2 regions of the Megalodesulfovibrio paquesii genome follow, and region 2 is predicted to be linked to the other one. Evidence: predicted binding sites of a transcription regulator. Region 2 holds the regulator's gene; the other holds the start of a gene.
The links. Region 2 encodes sigma-54, which starts transcription at its own class of promoters, with help from an activator protein. Its sites were predicted from a motif close to CTGGCACGGNNNNTGCTT; they were not measured.
Positions count from the first base shown of each region.

Region 1 (3,959 bases), on a different contig from region 2:
GGGCGCTCTCCTGCCATCTTGCGGCAAAGGGCGCGGGGCGCGTTTCCTGCTGAAGCGCACCCCGCCGCCATGATTGTTTACCCGCGCATGAGAATCCAGGGGAAGCCCACGAGCAGGAAGACCGCCAGATAAATGGTGCCGAAGATGAAGCCCAGCACCCAGAAATCCTTGCTCTTGATGTAGCCGGAGCCGAAGTAGATGGGCGAGGGGCCGGTGCCGTACGGCGTGAGGATGCCCATGATGCCCAGGGTGGCGCACAGGACCATGGCCGCCACATTCATGTCCAGGCCGGGCACGGCCATGGCCGTGGCCAGCATCACCGGCAGCAGCGCGGCCACATGCGCCGTGACGCTGGCAAACATGTAATGGCTGACGAAGAAGAGCACGGTCAGGCCCAGGAGCGTGGCCGTGGGCGAAAAGCCTTGCATGTGCGCCGAGGCCATCGCCGCAAACCACTTGAGGAAGCCGGTCTTGCCCAGCCCGTCGGCCAGGGTCACCAGGGTGGCGAACCAGACCAGCACGTTCCAGGCCTGCTTGTAGCCGAGCACGTCGTCCCAGGAAACGACCTTGACCACCACCATGATGCAGATGGCCACCAGGGCCACGGCGGTGGCATCCACGTAGCCTTTCAAAAAGATCCACCCCAACAGAGCGCCCACGGCCAGAAGGGCCATGATGATCTCGCGGCCGCTGATCGGTCCCAGCTTGTCCAGCTCTTCACCGGCCCAGATGGGGGCGTTTTCGGAGGTCTTCTGCTTGGGCGGATAGAGGATGTAGGTGAGCAGCGGGGTGGCCAGAAAGAGAATCACGCCCACGGGCAGCACGCTCACGAACCACTGGTTCCAGTTCAGGGTGATCTTGGCCGTCTTCTCCACCAGGGATTGCGCCAGCACGTTGGGGGCCAGGCTGGTGAGGAACATGGAGGAGGTGACGCAGGTGGTGGCCAGGGCGGTCCACATCAGGTAGGCGCCCATGCCGCGGGGGTTGTTTTCGGGGGTGGAGCCGTAGAGGGGCGGAATGTTCTTGATGATGGGGAAGATGGTTCCGCCGCTGCGCGCGGTGTTGGAGGGCATGAAGGGCGCGAGGATGAGGTCGGCCAGGGCCACGGCATAGCCCAGGCCCAGGGTCTTCTTGCCCATGCGCTTGATGAGCGTCAGGCCCAGCCGCTTGCCCAGGCCGGTCTTTTCGTAGCCCAGGGCGAACATGAAGGCCGCAAAGATGAGCCAGACCGTGCCGTTGGAAAAGCCGGAGAGGCCCCATTTGATGGCGTCGCCGGCGGAAGCGGCCTTGTCCGGCGCGGCGGGCACCAGGCGGAAGATGGTGGCCAGGGTGACGCCGATCAACCCGGCCAGGGCCGGAGGAATGGGTTCCAGCACCAGGGCCAGCACCACGCCGGCAAAGAGGGCGAAGTAGGCCCAGGCATCGGGGGTGAGGCCCTCAGGGGCCGGGATGAGCCAGAGGGCCAGGCCCAGCAGGACCGGGGCCAGCAGTTTCATGGCGCGTTGCATGGTGTTCTCCTTTGGGACGTGGTGCTTGGGGACGCAAACAGGCCGCGCGAGCCGCCGACGTCCTGACAAAAGCAGCAATGGTGCCAAGAAGAACCAAATACCTAACAGAGCTTGATTGCATGGATTGACAAATCAAAGCCGAGCTGAATCTGTGCAAACAGGCATAACTATTCTTATGGAAGGGCCTGCTGCGACGTGAAAGGTGGCATTATTTCAGGGGAATATAAAATCCAGCCCCGGTTATGGCCCTTCAACGGGTTATGGGGGTTGGGGCTTGGCGGCTTCAGGCGCCGCCTTGCATCTGCTTGAGCCGCTTGCTCAGGGCCGGCTGGGAGATGCCCAACAGGCGCGCGGCCATGGTCTGGTTGCCGCCGGCGCGGGTCATGGCTTCGGCCACCAGCAGTTCCGCGGCCTCGCCAAAGGTGGGCAGGCGGTCGCAGTGCTGGAAGGGGTTGGGCGGCGGCTGGTGCGCACAGAGCTGGGTCTGGCCGTTCAGTCCCATGGCGTCCAGGAAGCTGGCCATGGACAGCACGCGGCCCTTGTGCAGGCTCACCGCGTCGTAGACCATGGCCCGCAACTCGCGGATATTGCCAGGAAACCCGTAGGCTGCCAGACAGGCGGCCAGCTCCCGCGGCGGGGTGGGCTTGGGCTTGCCCATCTCGGCCGCGGCCTCGCGCAGGAAATGATGCAGCAGCGGCTCGATATCTTCCTTGCGCTCGCGCAGGGCCGGGATGTGCACGTGATGGGTGCGTAAGCGGTAATACAGATCCCGTCGCAACGTCCCTGCGGCTTCGGCGGCGGGCAGATTGCGGTGCGTGGCCACGATGACCCGCGCCCTGAGCCGCTTGGGCTGGTCGCTGCCCAGGGGATAGAACTCGCCCTCCTGCAACAACCGCAGCAGCTTGACCTGCGAGGCCGGACTCAGATCCCCGATTTCATCCAGAAAGAGCGTGCCCCCGGCGGCTTCCTCCACCATGCCCTTCCGGGCCGTGTCCGCGCCGGTGTAGGCCCCGCGCACATGGCCAAAGAGGGTGTCGGCGAACATGGTGTCGTCCAGCCCGGCCACGTTCACGGCCACAAAACGACCTTGCCGGCCGCTCAGGGTGTGCGCCGCGCGGACGATGTTCTCCTTACCCACGCCGGACTCGCCCGTCACCAGCAGGGGCTGGCTGCTTTTGGCCACGGCTTCGATGTAGGCAAAGGCGGCCAGCATGGTCCGGGAGCAGGTGACAATGGAGGCAAAGGCTTCGGGATGCGCCGGCCCGCCGGCGGCCAGCCGGCTGGAAACGGCCCGGTTTTCCTCGCGCAGCTCCAGCATGCGTACGGCCCGCAGGACGCCGCTGACGATGCGGTCTTCCTCGTCGGTTTTGACGAAGTAATCAAAGGCCCCGAGCTTCATGCAGCGCACGGCGGTGTCCAACTGGCTGACGCCGCTGATGATGATACAGGCAATCTCGGGATGGCGCTCGGCGATGTGTTCCAGCAGCTCTTCGCCAGAAGGGCCGGGCATGGTCAGGTCCAGCAGCACCAGGCCGATGCCGCCCTTGTCCAGCAGGGCCGGCACGTCGGCGCTGTTCTGGCAGAGGAAGGTGTTGGTGATGCCGGCGGAAGACTCCAGGGTCAGGGAAAGGGAGCGGAGCCAGGCCGGCTCATCGTCCACCAGCAGGATGCCGAAGCTGGGAAAGGGGGTGGAGGTCATGACGAGCGCTCCAGGTCGGGATCCGTTGCCCCGTCCTTACTCGGCAGGGGCTCGCCGGCGTCTTCACGGGCAGCGGGAAGTTCGATGCAGGCCGTGGTCCCATGGCCAGGGACAGATTCAAACGTCAGTTGCCCGCCGTATTCCTTGAGGATTCCGGCAGAGACAGAAAGCCCCAGCCCGGTGCCGCCGGTGTCGCGTTTGGTGGTGAAAAACGGGTCGGTCAGGTGCGGCAGGTGCTCCGGGGCAATGCCCACGCCCTGGTCCCGCACACACAGGACGACCTTGCCCGCCGCAGCGTGGTGTTTGGTATAGAGTGCAATGCTCTTGCTGCGGTCCGGCAGGGCCTGGCAGGCATTGAGCACCAGATTGACAATAACCTGCTCAATGCGCTGGGAATTGCCCCAGACCAGGGGCAGATCGGCCAGATAGTGGGTGGTGAAGTGTTCCGTGCACTTGCGGATCGTCGGTTCCACCAGCCGCACAGCCTTGGCCGAGGCGTCGTTGACGTCGATGAGCGAGCGGCCCGCGCCTTCTTCCAGACGGGCAAAATCCTTTAAATCATTGACAATACGCTTGATGCGCTGGGCGCCTTCCTGCATCTCCTCCAGCATGCGGGGCAGCTCGTGGCGCATGCGGCTGTACGGGATGCCGCCCAGGGTGAAGTCGCCATCCTGTGCATAGCGTTCGTCCAAGAGCCGGCCGGCATCGGCCTGGGCTTTGCGCAGAATGGGGATATTCAAAAGAATCAGCCC
Region 1 covers NZ_BAAIGQ010000006.1:118,274-122,232, forward strand. The annotation lists gene ACYQ00_RS13370 (anion permease) at 78-1,508, opposite strand; gene ACYQ00_RS13375 (sigma-54-dependent transcriptional regulator) at 1,792-3,207, opposite strand; gene ACYQ00_RS13380 (transporter substrate-binding domain-containing protein) at 3,204-3,959, opposite strand, start outside.
Region 1: a site for sigma-54 is predicted at 1,578-1,595, ahead of ACYQ00_RS13370 (anion permease). Genes of this name have one in related genera too.

Region 2 (3,959 bases):
GGACCTGGGGGGTGGCCCCCAGGTCCTTGATTTCTTGGAGGACGAGTTTCCAGGCGGAGGCGGCGTCGTCGGCCGTGCGCACATCCACCCCCAGGGCCAGCCCCTGGAACTTGCGGCGGGATTCGCCGGCAAAGAGCTGCACCAGCTTGGGAGCCAGACTGGGCGGGATACCGTCCACGGTGAAGAAGCGCAGGTCTTCAAACACGCCCAGGGCCGTGGATTTTCCAGCGCCGGACAGTCCGCAGACCACCATCACCGGAAAGGCGGAGGTGGCCGGGAACAAGCCCGGCGCGGCTGAGGACGCCTCTGCGCTCAAGTTCTCGCCAGCAGTTTCCACAGGCTCTCCTTGTCCGGCGCGCTCAGAAAATCACGCCGGAAGGCATCGTCTTTCAGCAGCCGGGAGATGTGGGCCAGGATGCGCAAATGCATGCCTGCCACCTGTTCCGGCGCCAGCACCAGAAAGAAGATGGAGCAGCGCTTGAGGTCCAGGGCCTCGAAGTCCACGCCTTCCTTGCTGCGACCGACCACAAGGACAATCTTGTCCAGGTCCGCCAGCTTGCCGTGAGGGATGGCAATGCCGTCTCCGATGCCGGTGGTGCCCAGGTATTCGCGTTCCAAAAGCACCTGCAGGGCTTTTTTGGCATCAAAGCCGGGCATGGTCTCCGCCACGGGGGCGATGAGCTCCTGCAGCACAGCCGGCTTGGCCGTGGCGTGCAGGTCGGGCAGCACCAGCCGCGGGTCGAGGAATTCCTCCAGTTTCATACCGCTTGACCAAACTCCCTACATGCCGGGGTCGATGAGGCCGTAGTCGCCATTTTTGCGGCGGTACAGGACATTGACGCGGCTGGTTTCAGCATCCAGGAACACCAGGAACTGTTCCTGGGAGGTTTCGAGCTGCTCGGCAGCTTCTTCCACGTTCATGGGTTTGGGCTGGAAATGATCGGAATCGACGATGCTGCGCTCCCGGCCGCCAGAGGGCGTGGGCGTGAGCTGGAAGACTTCCGTGCGCACGGTGCGGCCATCGAGGGCCACATCGCCACCCTTGCGCTTGTCCTTGCCCTTTTCCCGGTGCTTGCGCATCTGGGCATCCAGTTTGTCCAGCACGAGGTCCACGGTCTGGTACATGTCCTCGCTGGATTCGGAGGCCGAGAGGTGCAGGCCGTCGCCCACAAGCTTCACTTCGGCCATGTGGCGCTGCTTTTCCACGCTCATGGCCACTTGCAGCTCCGCGGAGGCGTCGGTGCGTTCCAGAAATTTGGTGAGTTTTTCGAATCGGCGCTGGGCGTATTGCTTCAGGTGCTCGGACGGTTCGAAATTCTTGAAGGTAAAGGTAATCTGCATAGGCGCTCCCGTGAGGTGCGCCGCCGCGCCGCGTAATGCGTCGGGCGGGGTTTGTGGATCAGAACATTTCCCGTCGCTTGGAGGAGGAGGGAATGTCCAGGGCCATACGGTATTTGGCCACTGTACGGCGAGCGATGTTGACATGCAACGTGTCTTTGAGAATTTCTGCAATGCGCTCGTCAGAAAGCGGGGACTTGGGGTCCTCGGCGTCGATGTGCTTTTTGATAAGCGCTTTAACGCTTTCCGAGCCCACCTGGGTGCCGTCATCCAGCTCCAGGGCGCTGTTGAAGAAGAATTTCAACTCAAAGGTGCCGTGGGGGGTGGCCATGTATTTGCTGGTGGTGATGCGGGAGACCGTGGATTCGTGCATGCCGATATCTTCGGCGATGTCCTTGAGAATCAACGGCTTGAGCTGCGTCACTCCATGCTCGAAGAACTCGCGCTGGTGTTTGACCACGCTTTCCGCCACCTTGAAAAGCGTGCGCTGGCGTTGGTAGAGGCTCTTCATGAGCCACTGGGCCGAACGCATCTTTTCCTGCAGATAATCCCGCTCCTTATCACTGCCGCGGGAGGGCAGGTCGCCATAGGCGCTGGAGAGTTCCAGCCGGGGCAGGCCGTCCTCGTTCAGGAGCACCACCCATTCGTCGCCCAGTTTGTACACAAACACGTCCGGGCTGACGTAACTGGGTTCTCCCGAACCGAAACTGGCGCCGGGCATGGGATCCAGACCCTGGATCACCTCCAGGTACTCACGCAGCTCCTCAAGGGAAATCTTAAATTTGCGCGCCAGCGGCTTGTAGCGTTTCTTTTCCAGATCTTCCAGATGCTCGCGGACCAGCTCCACCAGGATGGGGTCGGTATCCATCTTGTAGAGCTCCAGCTGCAGGAGCAGGCATTCCTGCGGCGTACGGGCGGCCACACCCACGGGGTCCAGCCGCTGGACCTTGTGCAGCACGGCCTCCACCTCATCCACCGTGCCGCTGGTCATGGCGGCCAGCTCTTCAGCCGAGGCCTGCAGATAGCCCGAGGAACCGAGATTGCCGATGATGGCGTCGGCGATTTCCAGCTCACGCGGGGTGGCACCGGAAAGCCGCAGCTGCCACTCCAGGTGCCCTTCCAGGCTGTGGCTGGAGGTGAGCCGGGCCTCAAAGGAGAGGCCGTCTTCGGGGATTTCCACCTCGCGCTGGTTCATCTGCCGCGTGGTGGAGGCAAAATCCCCGATGTAATCCTCCCAGTCCGCACTTTTGAGCATGTCGCGCTCAGTCACGGCGTCGCGCTCCTGGCCGGCGGGACTGGCATCCTGAAAGGAGGGTTCGGGGGCGGTTTCCTGAAGGGACTCTTCCAGGAAGGGGTTTTCCAGCAATTCCTGCTGGACCGTCTCTAGCAGCTCGATCCGGGAGAGCTGCAACAGTTTAATGGCCTGCTGCAGCTGGGGAGTCATCACCAACTGCTGGCTCAGCTTGAGGGACTGTCTGAGTTCCAGGGCCATGTGTCCGTAGTGCTCCGTTCGCTAAAAAATTAACAAGATTGACAAGAAAATGCAGCTGTGTTTCGCAGGCTAACATCCTGGACGGGTTTGAGTAGTGCCACAGAAGCACGCCCCTTGCAAGACGTGGCGGCATGCAATGTTGATTCCAGCGGTGTCAAGCGGAAGTTTAATATTTTTCCCGTTGAATTTGCGCTGGTTGGTCTCTATTCAGACTTGGGGATGCAGAAAAGAGTTTACCGCTGCGCTGAGTTTGCCCTGGGCCTGAAGAATGAACCGGATGGCTTCCCGCGTGGCGGCGTGTCCGCCAGGGAGCCGGCTGGTCCAGAGGGCCAGGCGCCGGCATTCCGCCTGGGAGTTGGGCACGGTCATGGGCAAGCCCACTTTCTCCATGACCGCCAGATCCACCCAGTCATCCCCAAGAAACGCCGCCTGGGGCCAGCCCAGGCCATGCTTGTCCAGCATCAGCTGCAGGGCGCCCACCTTGTGGCGGTGGCCGGGTTGGTAATCCTCCACCCCGAGTTCCTTCATGCGGCGGGCCACCACAGGAGAATCCAGCCCGCTGATGACCGCCACATGGAGCCCCTGGGCCTGGGCAGCCTTGATGCCCAGGCCATCCTGGGCATGGAAGAGCTTGTCCGCCGGGCCGGCTTCCTTGTACAGAAGCCGGCCATCGGTCAGCACGCCGTCCACGTCCAGTACCAGCAAGCGCACATGACGCGCCGCGCCCAACGCCCGGGCGCGGCGGATGGCAGGATTGCCCCGGCCTGCGGGCAACGGGCGGCGGGGCGGCCTCACGCCTGGTTGCTCCTCGTGGCGATACTCCCCTGTAACACCTTGGCAGCCTTGATGAATTCGCGGAACAACGGATGCGGGCGCATGGGGCCGGACTGGAATTCCGGGTGGAACTGGCAGCCCAGGAACCAGGGGTGGTCAGGCAACTCCACAATTTCCACCAGCTGCTTGTCCGGGGACAGGCCGGAGAACACCAGCCCCATCTCCTCGCACATGTCCTTGTAAGTTTGATTGAATTCGTAGCGGTGGCGGTGGCGTTCCTGGATTTCGTCCTTTTTGTACGCCTCGTGGGCCTTGGTGTCCGGGGAAACCACACAGGGATAAGCCCCCAGGCGCA
Region 2 covers NZ_BAAIGQ010000005.1:1,006,721-1,010,679, reverse strand. The annotation lists gene rapZ (RNase adapter RapZ) at 1-316, opposite strand, end outside; gene ACYQ00_RS11150 (PTS sugar transporter subunit IIA) at 313-762, opposite strand; gene hpf (ribosome hibernation-promoting factor, HPF/YfiA family) at 781-1,341, opposite strand; gene rpoN (RNA polymerase factor sigma-54) at 1,400-2,830, opposite strand; gene ACYQ00_RS11135 (KdsC family phosphatase) at 3,038-3,577, opposite strand; gene pyrG (CTP synthase) at 3,622-3,959, opposite strand, start outside.